Regions from separate parts of the Austwickia chelonae genome, predicted to be linked through region 3. Evidence: predicted binding sites of a transcription regulator. Region 3 holds the regulator's gene; each other region holds the start of a gene.
The links. Region 3 encodes HrcA, which represses chaperone genes, less so after heat shock. Its sites were predicted from a motif close to TTNGCACTCGNNNNNNNCGAGTGCNAA; they were not measured.
Positions count from the first base shown of each region.

Region 1: the regulator HrcA is predicted to act here: its motif matches at 1,501-1,527, upstream of groES (co-chaperone GroES).
Region 2: the regulator HrcA is predicted to act here: its motif matches at 1,741-1,767, upstream of groL (chaperonin GroEL).

Region 1 is NZ_CP031447.1:644,288-648,477, forward strand. Features, by position in the region: gene cobT (nicotinate-nucleotide--dimethylbenzimidazole phosphoribosyltransferase) at 1-22, opposite strand, end outside; gene DX923_RS02880 (class I SAM-dependent methyltransferase) at 19-1,311, opposite strand; gene groES (co-chaperone GroES) at 1,721-2,017, shown strand; gene groL (chaperonin GroEL) at 2,148-3,764, shown strand; gene DX923_RS02895 (WhiB family transcriptional regulator) at 3,857-4,153, opposite strand.
Region 2 is NZ_CP031447.1:2,414,753-2,418,942, forward strand. Features, by position in the region: gene groL (chaperonin GroEL) at 1-1,545, opposite strand, end outside; gene DX923_RS10680 (2,4-dienoyl-CoA reductase FMN-binding domain-containing protein) at 1,990-4,190, shown strand, end outside.
Region 3 is NZ_CP031447.1:1,350,072-1,354,261, reverse strand. Features, by position in the region: gene dnaJ (molecular chaperone DnaJ) at 1-909, opposite strand, end outside; gene hrcA (heat-inducible transcriptional repressor HrcA) at 1,003-2,040, opposite strand; gene DX923_RS05985 (DUF3097 domain-containing protein) at 2,198-3,088, shown strand; gene DX923_RS05980 (NUDIX hydrolase) at 3,114-4,073, shown strand.

The DNA.
Region 1 (4,190 bases), 710 kb from region 3:
CGGTGGTGTTGGTGGTGTTCATGCAGTGTGCTCCGACGTGGTGTGCGTGGTGGGTCGGGGTTCGACGGCGAGGAAGTACTGTTTGTCGCCGACCCTGGTGATGATGCAGGTGAGTTCGTTGCCGCGTCCGTCGAGTCGGAGATCCTTGCGGAGTCGGTCGGCGTCGAGGGTGATACCGCGTTTCTTGATGGTGAGGCGCCCGATGTCCTGGCTCCGGAGCCAGTGACGCAGCGTCTTGTGCTGTAGAGGCATCGCGGCGCTGATCTGGTATCGCCGCGCGTAAGCGACCTCGGAGGGGCTCGCTGCGGTCACATAACCGGCTCCTGCGGCGAGTTCTGTTCCGTCGGTGGCGGCGACGAGAGCACCGGTGAGCCCGGCGCGGACAACGGCTTTGTCCGGGTCCCAGATCCAGTCGCCTTCGGAGGGGGCCGCCGTGGCGGTGGGGCGATCCTGGCCGGGAAGGGCATCGCGTTCGGTGAGGGTGATGTCGACGGCGGGGGCACTGCCGTCGGCCGACGGCGGGCGCAGGACCAGAGCGCTCCGGCCTGCTTCGGTGACCAGTGGGCCCCACCACAGAGTGCATTCGAGGACTTCTCCGGCGTAGGAGGTCCACTGGGCTTCGCAGCCTGCCGGGACGGCGGAGTGGGCGAGGGAGGGACTGAGCTTGGCCCCGGTGGCGGGGACTCGGGCGGCGGTCTCCACCAGGGTGTTGAAGGAGGGGGTGAGCTCGTCGAGACGGAAGGTGCGGCGGGTCCGTCCTTGGGCGTCGTGACGTCCGGGGCTGCGGCGGGCCGGATCGAACCAGGCGCCGTCGGTAAGCGCGGTGATCTCGTCGGCGATCGCGGCGGCATCACCGACGCGGGTGCGGGAATCGGGGAAGTAGCGCAGGTTGGTCCCGGCGATGGCGGCGGTGGCGGGGTCCTGGTCGACGGCGGTGACCTGTAGTCCCAGTGCGGACATGGCCATGGCGTCGGCGCCGATCCCGCAGCCGAGGTCCCAGACATGTTCGATCCCGGCTTGGCGGTATCGGGAGGCATGCCGAGCGCCCAGCTCGAGGCGAGTGGCTTGTTCGAGCCCGTCGGAGGTGAAGAGCATCCCGGCGGCGAAGTCGCCGAGTTTTCCTTGGGCTCGGGCCCGTAGACGGCATTGGGTGAGTGCGGCCGAGACCAGCTCGGGGTCGTATCCGGCTTCGCGGAGGGACGCGCCCAGGTGGAGCGCGGTGGCGTCGTCATAGGGCGGGAGCGAGCTGAGTAAGGCCCATCCTTCGGGGGAGAGCAGTTTTTCGACGACGCCTATATCCATGGTGTTCATCCTGCCGCACCCGGTACGGCTCCGGCTCATGCCCTGGCCGACGGCGTGGGGTGCGTCGGGTCGGTGAGCCGTGGTGGGCCTGTCCCGCTGGGTGACAGATCCGTGGTCCTGAGGGGTGGTGAGGCGAGTTCTCCTCGGGGACGGGCGGTCCGAGGAATATGCGGCAGTTTGAGCGCGTGACGCTCCGTGTTGGCACTCGAGTTGACCGAGTGCTAAGGCCGGGCCTAAATTCGCTTTAGCACTCCATGCGGGCAAGTGCTAATAGCAGTCGTCCGCAGCGGAGTGGATCAAGATCGCTTCCGTACAGCGTGCTTGGCGACCCCCGCGACGGCGTCAGGTGTGCGCAGGGAGCAGCCCATCAGTCCACCCGTGCCCCAGGCGGGCACGGCCGAAGCGAAAGGTTCCTACCGTGTCGGTTTCCATCAAGCCGCTCGAGGACCGCATCGTCGTCAAGTCCAGCGAGGCCGAGCAGACCACCGCATCCGGACTGGTCATCCCGGACACTGCCAAGGAGAAGCCCCAGGAGGGCGAGGTCCTCGCCGTGGGCCCCGGGCGTGTCGACGACAACGGCAACCGCATCCCGCTCGACGTCAAGGTCGGCGACAAGGTCATCTACAGCAAGTACGGCGGCACCGAGGTCAAGTTCTCGGGCGAGGAGTTCCTCATCCTCTCCGCTCGCGACGTTCTCGCGATCGTCGAGCGCTGAACCGCTCGTAGGCAAGACCTCTGACGGCGCCCCGGCCCACCTTCCACCAGGTGCGCGCCGGGGCGTGCGTCGTTCGTGAGATCCCCTGGTCGGTGAATCCGGCCTCCAGACTGCAGAGAGAAGGATTGACATGGCCAAGGAGCTGGAGTTCAACGATTCCGCCCGTAAGGCGCTGGAGCGGGGAGTCGACGCCCTCGCCAACACCGTCAAGGTGACCCTCGGTCCGAAGGGTCGCAACGTGGTTATCGACAAGTCGTGGGGTGCACCCACGATCACGAACGACGGTGTGACGATCGCGCGTGAGGTCGAGCTCGAGGACTCCTACGAGAACTTGGGTGCGCAGCTCGCCAAGGAGGTCGCCACCAAGACGAATGACATCGCCGGTGACGGAACCACCACTGCGACCGTGCTGGCCCAGGCCATGGTCAAGGAAGGCCTGCGCAATGTCGCCGCAGGTGCCGCCCCCTCGGGGCTGAAGAAGGGGATGGATGCTGCGGTGGCCGCAGTGTCCGACAAGCTGCTGGCCAACGCGCGTGAGGTCGAGGGCAAGACCGAGATCGCCCAGGTCGCTGCGCTCTCTGCGCAGGACGCCACCATCGGTGAGCTGATCGCCGAGGCCTTCGACAAGGTCGGCAAGGACGGGGTCATCACGGTCGAGGAGTCCCAGACCGCTTCGACCGAGCTCGAGTTCACCGAGGGTATGCAGTTCGACAAGGGCTACCTCTCGCCGTACTTCGTGACCGACTCCGAGCGGATGGAAGGCGTCCTGGAGGACTGCTACATCCTGATCAACTCGGGCAAGATCTCCAGCGTCCAGGACCTCCTGCCGCTGCTGGAGAAGATTGCCGGGGCGAAGAAGCCGCTGCTGGTCATCGCGGAGGACGTCGAGGGTGAGGCCCTGTCCACCCTGGTGCTCAACCGGATGCGTGAGGTCCTGAAGGTCATCGCCGTCAAGGCGCCCGGCTTCGGCGACCGCCGTAAGGCGATGCTGCAGGACATGGCGATCCTCACCGGCGCCACCGTGATCTCCGAGGAGGTCGGCCTGAAGCTGGACGCCGCAGGCCTCGACATGCTGGGTGTCGCCCGCCGCGTCGTCGTCTCCAAGGACAACACCACCATCGTCGAGGGAGGCGGCCAGCAGGACGAGGTCGACGCCCGCGTCGCCCAGATCAAGCAGGAGATCGAGCGTAGCGACTCCGACTGGGACCGTGAGAAGCTCCAGGAACGTCTCGCCAAGCTCGCCGGTGGCGTCTGCGTCATCAAGGTCGGTGCGCACACCGAGGTCGAGCTCAAGGAGAAGAAGCACCGCATCGAGGACGCCATCTCGGCGACTCGGGCAGCCATCGAAGAAGGCATCGTCGCTGGTGGAGGAACGGCACTGGTGCACGCCTCCGAGGCCATCGACGGGCTGGAGCTCTCCGGCGACGAGGCCACCGGAGCGGCGATCATCAAGAAGGCTGCCGCCGAGCCGCTGCGCTGGATCGCCGAGAACGCGGGCATGGAGGGTTATGTCGCCGTTGCCAAGGTGCGCGAGCTGCCGACCGGCCAGGGCCTGAACGCAGCCACCGGCGTCTACGGCGACCTGATGGCGGCCGGAGTCATCGACCCGGTCAAGGTCACGCGTTCCGCGCTGCGCAATGCTGCGTCGATCGCGTCCATGGTCTTGACCACCGACACCCTGGTCGTGGAGAAGAAGGTCGAAGAGCCTGCTGCGGCAGCAGGCCACGGTCATGGCCACGGCCACTGACCTGAGGTGACGACCGACGGATGGCCCGCCCCCGGAGTCGGGGGCGGGCCATCCGTTGCTCTGACTGCGGGTTAGGCTGGAACAGTCGAGGGTCAGCTCGCTGCGGGAACCTGTCTCTCGGTGAGGTGGATGGACTCTCGCTCGTCCTCGGTGAGGGCTCCCCAGACTCCGTAGGGTTCTCGGACCTTCAGGGCATGGGCGCGGCACTCGATCAGGACCGCACACCGCCGGCAGACGTTCTTGGCCGCTTCGTCGCGGCGTCTGCGGGCGGAGCCACGTTCACCTTCTGGATGGAAGAAGACATCGGGGTCCGATGTCCGGCACCTGCCGGCGAACTGCCATTCCCACTGGTCGGCTAGGGGTCCGGGCAGCCTCGATATCTCGGCCACGATGTCTCCTTATGGGTGAGGGTCCACCAGGTTGCCG
Region 2 (4,190 bases), 1.1 Mb from region 3:
GGTGGTGAGGAAGAGCGCCGCGATGGAAGCCGCGTTCTGCAGAGCCGAACGGGTCACCTTGGCCGGGTCGATGATGCCGGCCTCGATGAGGTCGACGTAGTCACCGGAGGCCGCGTTCAGGCCGTGTCCGGCGGGAAGGTTGCGCACCTTCTCCGCCACGACGCCGCCTTCGAGGCCGGCGTTGATCGCGATCTGCTTCAGCGGGGCCTCGATGGCCACCTTGACGATGTTCGCACCGGTGGCCTCGTCGCCCTCCAGGGCGAGCTTGCCGAACGCTGCGTCGCCGGCCTGGATGAGCGCCACGCCACCACCGGCGATGATGCCCTCCTCGACAGCTGCCTTCGCGTTGCGGACAGCGTCCTCGATGCGGTGCTTGCGCTCCTTGAGCTCGACCTCGGTCGCTGCGCCGGCCTTGATGACGGCCACGCCACCGGCGAGCTTCGCCAGGCGCTCCTGCAGCTTCTCACGGTCGTAGTCGCTGTCGGAGCGCTCGATCTCGACGCGGATCTGGTTCACCCGGCCGGCGATCTGGTCGGCGTCGCCGCCGCCCTCGACGATGGTCGTCTCGTCCTTGGTGACGACGACCTTACGGGCGGTGCCCAGCATGTCGAGCTCGGTGGACTCCAGCTTGAGGCCCACTTCCTCGGAAATGACCTGGCCACCGGTGAGGATGGCGATGTCACCGAGCATGGCTTTGCGGCGGTCGCCGAAGCCCGGGGCCTTCACGGCGCAGACCGAGATGTTGCGACGCAGGTGGTTCAGCACCAGGGTGGCCAGGGCCTCGCCCTCGACGTCCTCGGCGATGATCAGCAGCGGCTTGCCGGCCTGCTTGGTCTTGTCCAGAACCGGGATGAGGTCCTTGATGGAGCCGATCTTGGAGTTGGCGATGAGGACGTACGGGTCTTCCATCACCGCTTCCATGCGCTCGGGGTCGGTGACGAAGTAACCCGAGATGTAGCCCTTGTCGAAGCGCATACCCTCGGTGAGCTCCAGCTCGAGACCGAAGGTGTTCGACTCCTCGACGGTGATGACGCCTTCCTTGCCGACCTTGTCCATGGCCTCGGCGATCATCTCGCCGATCTGGGTGTCAGCAGCGGAGATCGACGCAGTCGCGGCGATCTGCTCCTTGGTCTCGACGTCCTTGGCCATGTCGAGCAGCTCGTCGGAGACAGCCTGGGTGGCCTTCTCGATGCCACGCTTGAGCGCCATCGGGTTGGCGCCGGCGGCCACATTGCGCAGCCCCTCACGCACGAGAGCCTGAGCGAGGACGGTAGCGGTCGTCGTGCCGTCACCGGCGACGTCGTCCGTCTTCTTGGCGACCTCCTTGACCAGCTCGGCGCCGATCTTCTCGTAGGGGTCGTCGAGTTCGATCTCCTTGGCGATCGAGACACCGTCGTTCGTGATGGTGGGTGCGCCCCACTTCTTCTCGAGGACGACATTGCGGCCCTTCGGGCCCAGGGTGACCTTCACGGCGTCTGCGAGCTGGTTCATACCGCGCTCGAGGCCGCGACGGGCCTCCTCGTCGAAGGCGATGATCTTGGCCATTGTCGGTGGTTTCCTCCCACGCGAACGGAATCTGGCGACCGGGGCACGGCGCCCGCGACGGACGGTCCGGGAGGCCGACGCGCCGTTCGCGCCGCCCGACCCCGGGCCTCACCGGCACCGGTCAGGACTGTGGTGTTCTCACGTCTCGATGCCCGGCCTGTTATCACTCGGACACTGAGAGTGCTAAGTCCATGATTAGCACTCGACCAGGGCGAGTGCAAATGACCAGGCGACCTTCCGGCGCGCCCGAGGAGAATGCCACCCGATCCGAATTCATTCGGAATCCGACTCTGTTCCTGGACAGCCCAGGTTCGGCTCTGCCCCAGACCCTCGGTGACGATGTCTCCGGAGTCGGCGTGGCCCAGTTCACGCCGCGACACCGTCGCAGAGCGATCCCCCGGTGTTAGCGTCCTCGCGAACCCGTTTCACTCAGGAGAGACGCCGATGACGCCGTACCCGCATCTCCTCGCCCCGCTCGATCTCGGATTCACCACCCTGCGGAACCGGGTGGTGATGGGCTCCATGCACACCGGCCTCGAGGACTCCCCGACCACCTTCGACGACCTCGCCGAGCTCTATGCCGAACGAGCGATCGGCGGCGTCGGGCTCATCGTCACCGGAGGTTTTGCCCCGACACCCGAAGGATCGCTCTACCCCGGCGCCGGAGCCATGTACGCCCCCCGGCACATCGCACGGCACCGGACCATCACCGATGCCGTGCACGCCCACGACGCCAAAATCCTGCTGCAAGTGCTCCACTCCGGACGGTACGGACACCATCCGTTGATCGTCTCCTCGTCCCGGATCAAGGCACCCATCTCGGCTTTCACCCCCCTCGCACTGTCCGAGACCGGCATCCGCCGTCAGATATCCGGGTTCGCCACCGCCGCAGAATGCGCGCGAGAGGCCGGATACGACGGCATCGAGATCATGGGTAGCGAGGGCTACCTGTTGAACCAGTTCCTCGCCGAACGCACCAACCACCGCCAGGACGACTGGGGCGGCGATCCACGCCGACGACGACGCCTCGTCGAAGAGGTCGTCGCCGCAGCTCGCACAGCAGCAGGGCCCGACTTCATCATCCAGTACCGACTCTCCATGGTGGACCTGGTGGAAGGCGGACAGAGCTGGGAAGAAGTCGTCGAGACCGCCCAAGCGGTGGAAGCCGCCGGAGCCACCCTGATCAACACCGGCATCGGCTGGCACGAAGCCCGTATACCCACCATCGTGACTTCCGTACCGCGGGCAGCCTTCGCAGAGGTCACCGCCGATCTGCGCCAGCAGGTCCACATCCCGGTCATTGCCTCGAACCGCATCAATGACCCCGATGTGGCCGAACACATCCTGGCCAGCGGTCAAGCCGACCTGGTCTCCATGGCCAGGCCGTTCCTGGCCGACCCCCACTGGGTGGCCAAAGCCGCCACTGACCGCGCCCAGGAGATCAACACCTGCATCGCCTGCAACCAGGCCTGCCTCGATCACACCTTCGTCGGCAAACCGGTCTCCTGCCTGGTGAACCCCCGAGCAGGGCGTGAGCGCAGCCTGCGGATCATCCCGACCATCCGCCGTAAGAAGATCGCTGTCGTCGGGGCAGGGGTGGCTGGGCTCGCTGCTGCCACCACGCTGGCCGAACGCGGACATCAGGTCGATCTCTACGAGTCCTCCGAACGGGTCGGTGGCCAGTTCGAGCTGGCCGCGCAGATCCCCGGGAAAGAAGAGTTCGCCGAGACCATCCGCTATTTCAACCGTCGGCTCGAGAGCACTGGTGTCCGGCTGCGGTTGAACACCCGGGCCGAGACGACGTCCCTCATCGGGAACGGGTACGACGATGTCGTTCTCGCCACTGGGGTGAGTCCGAGAGTTCCCCAGATCCCGGGTATCGACCGGGTCGATGTCATCACCTACGCCCAGCTGTTGTCCGGCGAGCGCACCGCAGGGCGCCGGGTGGCCGTCCTGGGCGCTGGGGGCATCGGTGTGGACGTCAGCGAGTACCTCACCCATCGGGAGTCGACTGCGCTGGATCTCACCGCGTGGCGGCGGGAATGGGGGGTGGGCGACCATCGCACCGTCCCGGGTGGCCTACAGCAGCCTCAGCCTTCGTCCAGTCCTCGCGAGGTCTATCTCCTGCAGCGCAAGGTCACTCCGATCGGCCGGGGGCTGGGCAAGACCACCGGTTGGGTGCATCGGGCTTCGCTGCGTGCCAAGAAGGTGACCTTGATTCCCGGGGTCACCTATGAACGGATCGACGATCAGGGGCTGCACATCACGGTGCCCGGGCCTCGGCCTGCCGGGGCACAGCCGGGCGGCGTCCCCGGGCTGTGGGCCGGGGCCACGACGGCAGTGGCCGGGGTGGCCTCCGCCGTACGCCCGGCGCTGACTGCCGCCGGTCAGCTCGGTGGGCTGGCGTTGGCTCGTCTGCCCCGTGTTCCTCGGTCCTACGCCGAGAAAGGGATCGACCGAGTGTCCTCTCTCGGTAGCGATCTATCCGGCCGGGTCGAGAGCACCCGGTCACGTTGGGGGTTGGTCGCCCCTGTTCCGGAAGTGCCTCGGAAGGCGCAGACCCTCAAGGTGGACACCGTGGTGATCTGCACCGGACAGGAGTCGGTACGTGAGCTCGTGGACCCGCTCGTCGAAGCAGGGGTGAG
Region 3 (4,190 bases):
GAGGGTCAACACCTCGGCCGGCTGCGCGCCCGCTTGGATGCTGATCTCCTGCGGACCGTCGAAGGTCTCCAGGGTGACCGTGGTGCCCAATGCGGCAGCAGTCATCGGCAGCTCGGCAGTGCAGTGCAGGTCGTCTCCCCGACGGGTGAAGACGTCATGGGCTGCGACCCGTACCTCGACGTACAGGTCACCGGCTGGTCCGGCACCGGGGCCGATCTCGCCCTCACCGGAGAGCTGGATGCGGGTGCCGGAGTCGACCCCTGCAGGAACCCGCAGGGTCAGCGTGCGCCGGGTGCGGACCCTGCCGTGACCCGAGCATTCGAAACAGGGACTGGGGATGACCGTGCCGTACCCCTGGCAGGCGGTACACGGCCTGCTGGTCATGACCTGTCCCAGGAAGCTCCGCTGCACCTGCTGGACCTCACCTCGGCCCTGGCAGACATCACACTGACGCACAGAGGTACCGGTCTGGGTTCCTTCCCCATGACAGGTGTTGCACTCCACGGCGGTGTCCACCGTGAGATCCTTCTCCCCGCCGAAGACAGCGGTCTGTAGGTCGACCTCGAGGGGCACCAGCGCGTCCTGTCCACGCTGACGGCGTGGCCGTGGCCCTCGTTGTGCGGTAGCCGCGCCCCCGAAGAAGGCATCCATGATGTCGCTGAAGCTGAAACCCTGACCGAAGCCACCGGCAGCACCGCCGTAGGGGTCTGAGCCCATGTCGTAGGCCCGCTTCTTCTCGGCATCACCCAGGACGTCATAGGCCTGGCTGATCTTCTTGAACTGCGCCTCTGCCTCGGCTCCGGGGTTGACATCGGGGTGGAGCTTGCGAGCCAGACGGCGATAGGCGCGCTTGATCTCCTCCGGGCTGGCTTCCCGCCCGACGCCCAGATCGGCGTAGTAGTCGTTCACGAAAGGGCCTTCCTGAAGGCTTGTGGCGACGGGCCGGGCAAGGGGCCGGACCGACAGCCGATATCGAAGATGTCGTTCATGGATGACGTCCGCTCAGGACGCAAGGATCTTGCTGACATAGGTCGCCACGCTCCGGACACAGGCCATCGTCGTGGGATAGTCCATGCGGGTCGGTCCGAGAACGCCCAATCCGGCAACCACATCGCGTCCCGTACCGTACCCGGTGGTCACCACAGAGGTGCCCAACAACCCCAGATGATCATTCTCCCGCCCGATGCTCACCGCAACGCCTGACGAAGGTCCGTCGGCGGCGAGCGTACCGAAGAGCTTCAGGAGGACGACATGTTCCTCCAGCGCCTCCAGCACAGGGCCGATGGTCAATGGGAAATCCGGTGAGAAGCGTGCCAGATTGGCCGTGCCCGCCATCACCACGCGTTCCTCCCGTTCCTCGACGAGTGCGTCGTCCAGGGCTCGCACGACCGCTCTGGCCAAATCGCGGTATTGAGGTTGCAGGTCGTCGGGCAACATGGACAGCCGGGTCGCTGCGTCGGGCAGGGTTCGTCCGCAAGCTTCGGTGTTGAACCTGGAGCGCAGATCAGCGAGTTGTTCCTCGCCTGCCACGGTCCGCAGGTCGCAGTCCGACTCGATGATCCGTTGTTCCACCCGTCCAGTGGTGAGGATGAGGACCACCATCAGCCGGTCGTGCCCGATCGCGACCAGTTCGATGTGTCGCACCGAGCTGCGAGTCAGCGACGGATACTGCATGACCGCGACCTGATGGGTGAGCGAGGCGAGCAGTCGAACCGTCCGCTCCACCACGTCATCGAGGTCGATGGCTCCGGAGAGGAAGTCGGCGATCGCTGCCCGTTCGGCCACCGACAGTGGTTTGACCTCGGAAAGCTGATCGACGAAAAGACGGTAACCGGCGTCGGTGGGGATCCGTCCTGCACTCGTGTGCGGTGCAGTGATCAACCCTTCCTCCTCGAGTGCGGCCATGTCATTGCGCACCGTCGCGGCAGAGACCCCGAGCGCATGCCGGTCCAAAAGAGCTTTGCTGCCCACCGGCTCAGAGGTACGCACATAGTCCTGCACGATGGCTCGCAGCACTGCCATCCGGCGTTCCTCACTCATGGCGGCCTCCTTTCCACCGTCTCCTGACACCGTCCCTGGTCCGGCGCCTGACCGGCGAACTGCCCGACATGGAGCCCCGCAATGGGACCCGCCGAGGTGACCTCCCCCGCAACCGTTGGCACTCGCACCGACCGAGTGCCAGTCTACGATGCCGATCGTGAACTCTCGATATGACATCGATCCGCTCACCGGTGACTGGCGAACGCCGAAGAGAGGCCGATCCACCGACCAGCAGGCCGAGCCGGGGTTGGTCGTCGAGGAAGCCACCACAGGTTGGTGCGGCGCAGTGGTCACCGTGGAGAAAGCCGGTGGCATGTACGTGGTGCACCTGGAAGACCGGCGAGGACACGTCCGGGCCTTCCCCTTGGGGCCTGGTTTCCTGCTCGACGGGCTCCCGGTCACTCTGACTCCGCCGGCCTCCCCGCAAGTAGCCGAACTGGCCGAACGCCGACACGCAGCCTCTCGAACGGCCAGCGGCTCGAGAGCCGTCGCTGATGCCCCGGCCCGAGTGGCCCGAGCCTCTCGGATCCTCGTCGAGGGCCGCCACGACGCCGAGCTGGTGGAGAAGATCTGGGGCGACGATCTACGGATCGAGGGCGTGGCTGTGGAGTACATCGAGGGGGTCGACCATCTGGCGGACTACGTGCAGGAGTTCGCCCCCACCTCACGACGCCGACTTGGCGTGCTGGTCGACCATCTCGTTCCTGGCAGCAAGGAGTCGCGGCTGGTCGCCGCGGTCGAGGAGATGCGTCCGCAGGGAGCGCACATCAAGATCCTGGGCCACCCCTATGTGGACATCTGGCAGGCGGTCCGCCCCTCCCGTCTGGGCCTGAGTTCATGGCCCCAGGTCCCTCGAGAGATCCCTTGGAAGCACGGCATACTGGCGCATCTGGGGTGGGAGCACCAGACCCAGGCCGATGTGGCTCAGGGATGGCGACGGATCCTGAGCTGCGTCCGCGGTTACACCGACCTGGAACCCGAGCTCCTGGCACCGGTGGAAGAGCTGATCGACTTCGTGACGGTCGACCCCTCCGGGATTCCCGACTGAGGCACTGGAGTGCCAAGCTGACCCTGTGGCTCTCCAGTTACTGACCACCGAAGTCGTCGCCGTCATCGCCACGGTCGATTCCGGCGTCCCCCAGGTTCTCACCGTCGGCGCCTCTGACGGGGTCCTCGCCTTGCCCAGTGGCCCGCTGTTGGCCGATCACCGCTCCTTGCAAGCGGGGCTGCGGACGTGGGTGGAACAACAGACCGGGCTTCGGTTGGGGTTCGTGGAACAGCTCTACACCTTCGCGGACCGGGAACGTATCGGTGCGCACGAACGAGTCATCTCGGTGTCCTACATCGGACTGTCCCGCCCGACCGCGCCGACCGACGGTGCGGCACGCTGGTGTCCCTGGTACGAGCTCTTCCCCTGGGAGGACCGGCGCAGAGCTCGCACGGAGACGATCCTGGCCGAGCTGCGGGGCCGATTGTCCACCTGGGCTCGATCAGCGGCTCGTGCCGAGGTGGTGGCTGACCGGTCGACCCGGCTACGACTTGCTTTCGGCGACGGGGAGCGGGCCTGGCATGCGGAGGACTGCCTTGCCCGCTACGAACTGCTCTGGGAAGCAGGACTTTTACCGGAGTCCCTCGGTGCCGCGCGCGCCGGCACCTCGGAGAGCGGCTCGACAGATCTCGCGAAGGCGAGGGAGATGACCGGGCGGTCGATGCGTTCGGATCATCGCCGGATGGTGGCGACGGCGATGAGTCGGCTGAGGTCGACGATCCAGTACCGACCGGTGGTCTTCGAGGTGATGCCGCCGACTTTCACCCTGGGGCAGTTGCAGACGGTGGTGGAGGCGTTCTCGGGGACTTTGCTGCACAAGCAGAATTTCCGACGCCTGGTCGAGTCCGAGGAGTTGGTGGAGGAGACCGGTGGACGGATGGCTGCCACTGGGGGTCGGCCGGCGAAACTGGTGCGCTTCCGTGCCGATGTCCTTTCTGAGCGGCCTGGGGTAGGGCTTCGCCTGCCGCAGGTACGCCAACGTTGAGAGCCTGACGGCGTCGGGCACCACGGACATATGGCCTTGACAGCAGGCGCCGAGTGCTTATGCTCATATTCAGCATTAACGAACCCGATCGCTGCCACGGCCCACCCCGGGAGGGAC